Regions from separate parts of the Peptoniphilus sp. DNF00840 genome, predicted to be linked through region 2. Evidence: riboswitches for the same ligand, from Rfam matches in the RefSeq annotation. Region 2 holds a riboswitch; the other holds the start of a gene.

Region 1 (3,404 bases), on a different contig from region 2:
TTAAAGGGATCTGGCATCTTGAGCTCCTCTGGCGAAATAAAAATAAATTTTACATTTTCATAGCGATTAAGGGCTCTTACAAGAGAGTGAATTGTCCTTCCAAATTTTAAGTCACCACAAAGTCCTATAGTTAAATTGTCAAAGGATTTTTTGTAGTGCCTTATTGTTATTAAGTCTGCAAGAGTTTGAGTTGGGTGAAAGTGTCCCCCGTCTCCTGCATTTATAATCGGCATTGTCTTAACGACCTTTGATGCCATAAGGGCTGCCCCTTCTTTGGGGTGACGCATAGCACAAATGTCCGCATAATTTTCTATAACCCTAATGGTATCAAGTAGGGTCTCTCCCTTTGATGATGAGCTTACACCTGCGTCAGAAAATCCAATTACTCGTCCTCCCAATCTTAGCATAGCTGTCTCAAAGGATAGTCTAGTCCTAGTGGAAGGCTCAAAAAAAAGACTAGCCAATAACTTATTGTCGCAAACGTGAGAATAATCATCTGGATTTGCGATAATGTTATCAACTAGTCTAAAAATTTCTTCGTACTCTTCAGTTGTAAAATCTAGTGGCTCAATTAAATGTTTCATCCTAACCTCCATCTAATATTTTATCTTTTCCATATTACTTCAAATTTTTAAAATTGTAAAGCATAATAGAAAAAATATGTTATACTTTAATAAATTAAATTTTAAGGAGCAATTATGATTTATTTAATACTAGGACACTCTGGTTCAGGCAAGTCTACTATAAGGAATGCCTTGACCTCACACGGAATCGAAAAAATTATTACTTACACTACAAGAAAACCAAGAATCTCTGAAGTGGATGGCATGGATTATAACTTCATCGACTCAGAGCTTTTTAAGAAGATGGACAAGGAGAATTTATTTATTGGGACAACTTGCTACGTTGGCAACTACTACTCAACCTTAAAGGAAGACCTTGAAAAGAATAACAACAAGCACAAGGACTGCGTTATTGTTGTTGACAAGGAAGGCGTCATAGCTATTAAAAAAGAATTTGAAAATGCAAAATCAATTTACCTAAAGTGCTCAAGGGATACTTTGAGGGATAGGATGATAAAGAGGCACGACAGTGCAAATGATATAGAAAAGAGACTTGATGTCTTAGAAGACCTTGACCCCTACGCTGACTATATCATTGATGCCGACAGGGACATAGACTCTGTCTTTGAGGATGTCATCACCTTAATAAAAAAGATCAAAGAGGGAAAATGATTTGCTTTTTCTTGACAATTTAATTTCTAGTGTTATTATAAATTCATAAGTTAATAAAACTCTTCAGGGCGAGGTGCAATTCCTCACCGGCGGTAAAAGTCCGCGAGCGAAAGCTGAATTGGTGCAATTCCAATACCGACAGTATAGTCTGGATGAAAGAAGATAAATTTTAAATTTTTTGAGCCCTGCATGGGCTCTTTTTTTATAGGTGATTTAATGTATTTAGAAGATTTTAACGATATCTTTTACATGGAACGTGCCCTTGAAATTGCAAGAGAGGGAACTGGCAAGACAAAGACCAACCCCCTTGTTGGCTGCGTAATTGTAAAAGATGACAAGATAATTGGTCAAGGCGCCCACCTAAAATTTGGCGAAAACCATGCAGAAGTAAATGCCATCTTAGATGCAAAATCTCGTGGCGAAGACATAAGAGGCGCAACCCTCTATGTCAATCTCGAGCCCTGCTCCCACTATGGCAAGACTCCTCCCTGTGCTGAGAAAATTGTAAAGGAAGGAATAAGAAGAGTTGTCATAGGAACATCTGACCCCTTTGAAAAAGTTTCTGGCAGGGGAATAAAAATTTTGGAAGATGCAGGTATCTCTGTTACAGAAGGTCTTTGCGAAGAAGAATGTTTAAACCTAAATGAAAGCTTCTTCGCTTACTTAAAAAACAAGAGACCCTTTGTGGTCCTAAAGGCTGGCATATCTCTTGACGGAAAAATTGCAACAGAGTCTGGCGAGTCCAAGTGGATTACATCAGAATTTTCACGAGCTCAGGGTCATGAACTAAGGGGACAACTTGATGCAATAATGGTGGGAATAGGAACAGTCCTTGCAGATGACCCAAGCCTTAACACCCGTCACGGCAAATATAAAAACAATCCCATAAGGATCATCACAGATTCAAGCTTGAAGATCCCCCTTGATGCAAAAGTCCTAAGCGATGACTTAGATTCGATCGCAATAATAGCAACAACAGAAAACTGCGACAAGGATAAGCTAGAAAAATTAAAGGCAATGAAAAATGTTGAAGTCATAATTTGTAAGAACAAGGACAAGAGGGTTGACCTCAAAGACCTTATGGAAAAATTAAAGGACTACGACATCTCCTCCATCATACTTGAAGGTGGAAGGACCTTAAATGCTGAAATGCTAAAAAATAACTTAGTTGATAAATTTTACTTCTTCATTGCCCCAATCTTACTTGGGTCCAAGGGGATACCTGCCATAGGCGACCTTGAAATTGATGAGCTCAAAAATGCAATTAGGATAAAGGATATGAAGTGCGAAAAATTATTTGATGACATACTTGTCACTGGAAGGTGTGATTAAAATTTTCACAGGAATTATAGAAGAAATTGGCAGCCTATCTGATATTAAAAGAGAACGCGACCTCTACAGCTTGAGAGTTTCCTGCAAAAAAGTTTTGGAGGGAACAAATGTGGGTGACTCTATTGCAACTAATGGCGTTTGCCTTACAGTAACAGAATTAGGCGATGACTTTTACAAGGCTGATGTAATGGTGGAAACTATAAAGTCCACAACTTTTAAAAATTTAAAAAGAGGCGAAAGGCTAAATCTTGAAAGAGCCCTAAGCCCTTCAAAGAGACTTGACGGTCACATAGTACAAGGTCACGTTGATGGAATTGGAGAAATAATTTCTATCCTCAACCACGGAAATGAAATTGTCTACAGGATAAAGTTTGACTCCGATAATTTTAAGTACATTACCCCCAAGGGGTCCATTGCCCTTGATGGAATAAGTCTTACTGTCTCAAAGGTTGGAGAAAAATATTTTGAAGTTTCAATTATTCCGACAACTATTAGGAACACCAATCTTATAAATAAAAAAGTGGGAGATATGATTAATATTGAGACCGACATCATTGGCCGCTATGTCTACAATTTTGTAAATGCAAAAAGTGAAAGCAAAATTACTGAATCATTTTTACTAGAAAATGGATTTTAATTGAGAGGAGATAAAATGAAAGTTAATTCTATTGAAGAAGTTGTTGAAGCTCTTAAAAAGGGCGAAATCATTATAGTAACTGACGAACCAGATAGAGAAAACGAAGGTGATATGATTCAGGCAGCAGAGTTCGCCACTGGTGAAAGTCTAAACACCATGGCTTCCCTTGCAAAGGGTCTAATCTGTATGCCAATGTCTAG
Region 2 (3,404 bases):
AATAAATAAACTTAAGCCAGTCTTGGGTCAAAAGGACCACTCAGAAGATGCAAAAGTCATCTTCAAAAATGGAGAATTTAAAATCCAAGATGAAGTTCACGGCAACTTCATAAAGATGGACGAATTTAGAAATACCATCTTAGGTTACTTTGGAGATAAGAAGGAAAAACTTAACCTTGCAGATGAAAATCTCTACCAAGAGCCAAAGGTAACTAAGGACTCAGAATATCTAAAAAATCAACTTGCATCCTATAAAGACATCTACAAGAAAAAAATAATTTTTGACTTTGACGATAGGAAGGAAGAGGTGACAGGTCAAGGGATAATTGCCATGTATTCCAAGTCCAATGACGGGACCCTTGCCCTTGACGAGGACAAACTAAGACACTTTGTGGAAAGACTTGCAGCCAAGTATGACACCTACAGGACAAGCAGGATTTTTAACTCAACAGGACTTGGCCTAATGAAAGTTGACGGAGGCATCTATGGTTGGCTAACAGATAGGAAGGCTACAAGAGAAAAAATAAAAGAAGCCCTTGCGAAAGATGAACCAGTTACAATTAAACCATCCTACAGACAAGACGCAGTATCAAGAAAGCTTGACGATGTTGGCAAGACCTACATCGAAGTAGACCTTGCAAGGCAAAAACTTTGGTACTACAAAGACGGAGTCTTACAACTTGAAACCAATGTTGTAACAGGAAACCCAACCAAGGGTAACGGAACACCAACAGGCACCGACAGGATTTGGTCCCGTGAAAGAGATAGGTACCTAACAGGAGAAACCTACCGTTCAAAAGTTTCCTACTGGGCACCAATAAACTGGTCGGGAGTGGGCCTTCACGATGCATCATGGAGATCAACCTTTGGAGGAAATATTTATAAGTCAGGTGGCTCTCATGGTTGCATAAACATTCCAGTCCCAGTAATGAAAAACCTATATCCACAAACCTTTACGGGTATGCCGGTTATAGTTTACAACTCAGCAACCCAAAGGGTAAATAATGCTGGCGGACAAGTAATAGTTGGTCAACCACAAGCACAAACTCAACAAGCACAAACTAACTAAGGACAATAAAATTAATTACAAAAACAAATTGATAAAATAATATAAATTAACTCCACATAAAGCTTGAAAAAAATTTAACAAGTGATATAATAAAAACATCAAATAAATAATATTTTAAATCTTCAGGGAAGGGTGCAAATCCCAACCGGCGGTAAAGTCCGCGAGCGCAAGCCGAATTGGTGCAATTCCAATACCGACAGTAAAGTCTGGATGAGAGAATGATTTAAACTTTCATGCCCCGAAGGTTCGGGGTTTTTTTATGCCCCAACAGGAGGAAAAATGAATAAAGTAAATTCAAGTTCTATGATAAGAACAAAAGACATGACGAAAATTGGAATGCTATCAGTAATTGGTTTTATACTAATGTATTTTCAACTACCACTTACCTTTGTAGCACCACCCTTTATGAAGCTAGACATCTCAGACCTACCAGTCCTTATGGGGGCCTTCACAATGGGACCAGCCTATGGCATCATAATAGCAGCCCTAAAAAACATAATGCACATAATCTTTAAGGGCACAATGACAGCAGGAGTTGGCGAACTATCCAACTTCATCATTTCATCAACCTTTGCCTTCGTGTCAGCCTACTTCTATAGAAGACACAAGACATACAAGGGAGCAATAGTATCAATGACACTAGGAGTCCTTGCCATGACAACACTCGCAATGATCTCCAACTACTTCGTAGTATTCCCACTATACGGCAAAGTAATGCCAATGGATGCAATCATAGGAATGGGAACAGCAATCACACCAAAGATCACAGGCCTATTCACAATGATGATCTACTCAGTCCTACCCTTTAACCTAATAAAAGGCTTCACAACATCAGCAGTGATGATGTTAGTCTACAAAAGAGTCTCACCACTCTTTAAAAACTAAAAAAGAAAAGATCAAAGATAAAATAAAACAAAAGCAAGTTGTCCTAGGGCAGCTTGCTTTTTTATTTGATATAATAAAAGTCGCAAAGAAAAATTTTAAAATTACAAAATCACAAAATCACAAAGAGAGGTAAAAAATGAAAATACTATGCGCAGGTCCAACATCAATCGACCCAAGAGTAATGGAAGTAATGGGCAAGTCCCTAACTAACCCAGACATAGATCCAGAATACGAAAAGAAACACAGACAAGTAGAAAAGAAAATTTCCAAACTCCTAAAGACAGAAGCAACATCCTTCATCATGCTAGGCGAAGGAATGATAGGACTAGAAGGCGCCATCATAAACTTAGTAGAAGAAGGCGACAAAGTCCTAGTCCTTAACAACGGAGTCTTTGGAGCAGGCTTTGCCGACTTTGTAAAATACTACGGAGGAGAGCCCTACATATACGAGGACGATTTCAGAAGAGGATTCGACATAGAAAAACTTAAAAACTTCCTAGAAAAAAATCACAACTTCAAAGTAGCAACCATGGTCCACTGCGAAACACCATCAGGCATCACCAACGACGTCAAGACCATCTGCAAGCTCCTAAACTCCTACGGAATCCTAACAGTAGTCGACACAGTATCAGGCATGGGGGGAGAAGAATTTGACTTCGACAACTACAAAGTAGACATCGCCCTAGGAGGAAGCCAAAAATGTATCTCAGCACCAACAGGCCTAACCCTAGTGACCATATCAGAGAGAGCCAAGAAGGCAATAAGAGAAAGGAAAAAACCAGTACCATCATATTATATGAACTTCGAAAACTACTACGCCTACTCCGACGGCTTCGCCTTCCCCTACACAATGAACGAAAACCTAACCTACGCCCTAGACTTAGCCCTAGACTTATTATTTGAAAAAGACTCCCTAGCCCTACACAAAAAATACGCAGAAGTCACAAGAGAAATATTTGAAAGAGCAGGCTTCGAACTCTACGCAAAAGACTCCAGGTCCAACACCCTAACAGCAGTCATAGTGCCAGAAGGCTTCATAGCAGAAGACATCATCGGAGCCTTGAGAAAAAAAGGAATCCTAATCTCCAAAGGAGCAGGAGACATCTTCGAAAAAGTATTTAGAATAGGACACATGGGCAACAACATATCCTATGAAAATTTCTTAGAACTCTATGAAAAGTTAGATGAGGTCTTTGGGGAACTAGGGATCGAGACAAAGGTGTCTTTAAAAGAAGAGTTTCAAAAATTAATGCAAAAATAGAATTTTTATTTTTTCTATATAGGAGATAGAAAATGTCAAAAATAAAAAAAGATAACATTTCTGCAAAAGGAATATCAATCCAAGTTTATACTGAAGATTTTAAAAATGATTATATAAGTCTTACAGATATAGCAAGGTATAAAAACAAAAATGAGCCAAAAGATGTGGTAAAAAACTGGATGAGAGTAA

The links. Region 2 has a riboswitch for FMN ahead of HMPREF1864_RS06540 (ECF transporter S component). Riboswitches for the same ligand answer to the same signal wherever they lie in the genome.
Region 1: another riboswitch for FMN. It lies ahead of ribD (bifunctional diaminohydroxyphosphoribosylaminopyrimidine deaminase/5-amino-6-(5-phosphoribosylamino)uracil reductase RibD); the one in region 2 lies ahead of HMPREF1864_RS06540 (ECF transporter S component).

What each region holds. Positions count from the first base shown of each region.
Region 1 covers NZ_KQ960218.1:49,465-52,868, forward strand. The annotation lists gene pyrB (aspartate carbamoyltransferase) at 1-584, opposite strand, end outside; gene HMPREF1864_RS05520 (guanylate kinase) at 699-1,235, shown strand; FMN riboswitch at 1,291-1,403, shown strand; gene ribD (bifunctional diaminohydroxyphosphoribosylaminopyrimidine deaminase/5-amino-6-(5-phosphoribosylamino)uracil reductase RibD) at 1,452-2,567, shown strand; gene ribE (riboflavin synthase) at 2,560-3,204, shown strand; gene HMPREF1864_RS05535 (bifunctional 3,4-dihydroxy-2-butanone-4-phosphate synthase/GTP cyclohydrolase II) at 3,220-3,404, shown strand, end outside.
Region 2 covers NZ_KQ960238.1:20,176-23,579, reverse strand. The annotation lists gene HMPREF1864_RS06545 (L,D-transpeptidase family protein) at 1-1,069, shown strand, start outside; FMN riboswitch at 1,184-1,296, shown strand; gene HMPREF1864_RS06540 (ECF transporter S component) at 1,349-1,954, shown strand; gene HMPREF1864_RS06535 (pyridoxal-phosphate-dependent aminotransferase family protein) at 2,091-3,215, shown strand; gene HMPREF1864_RS06530 (KilA-N domain-containing protein) at 3,248-3,404, shown strand, end outside.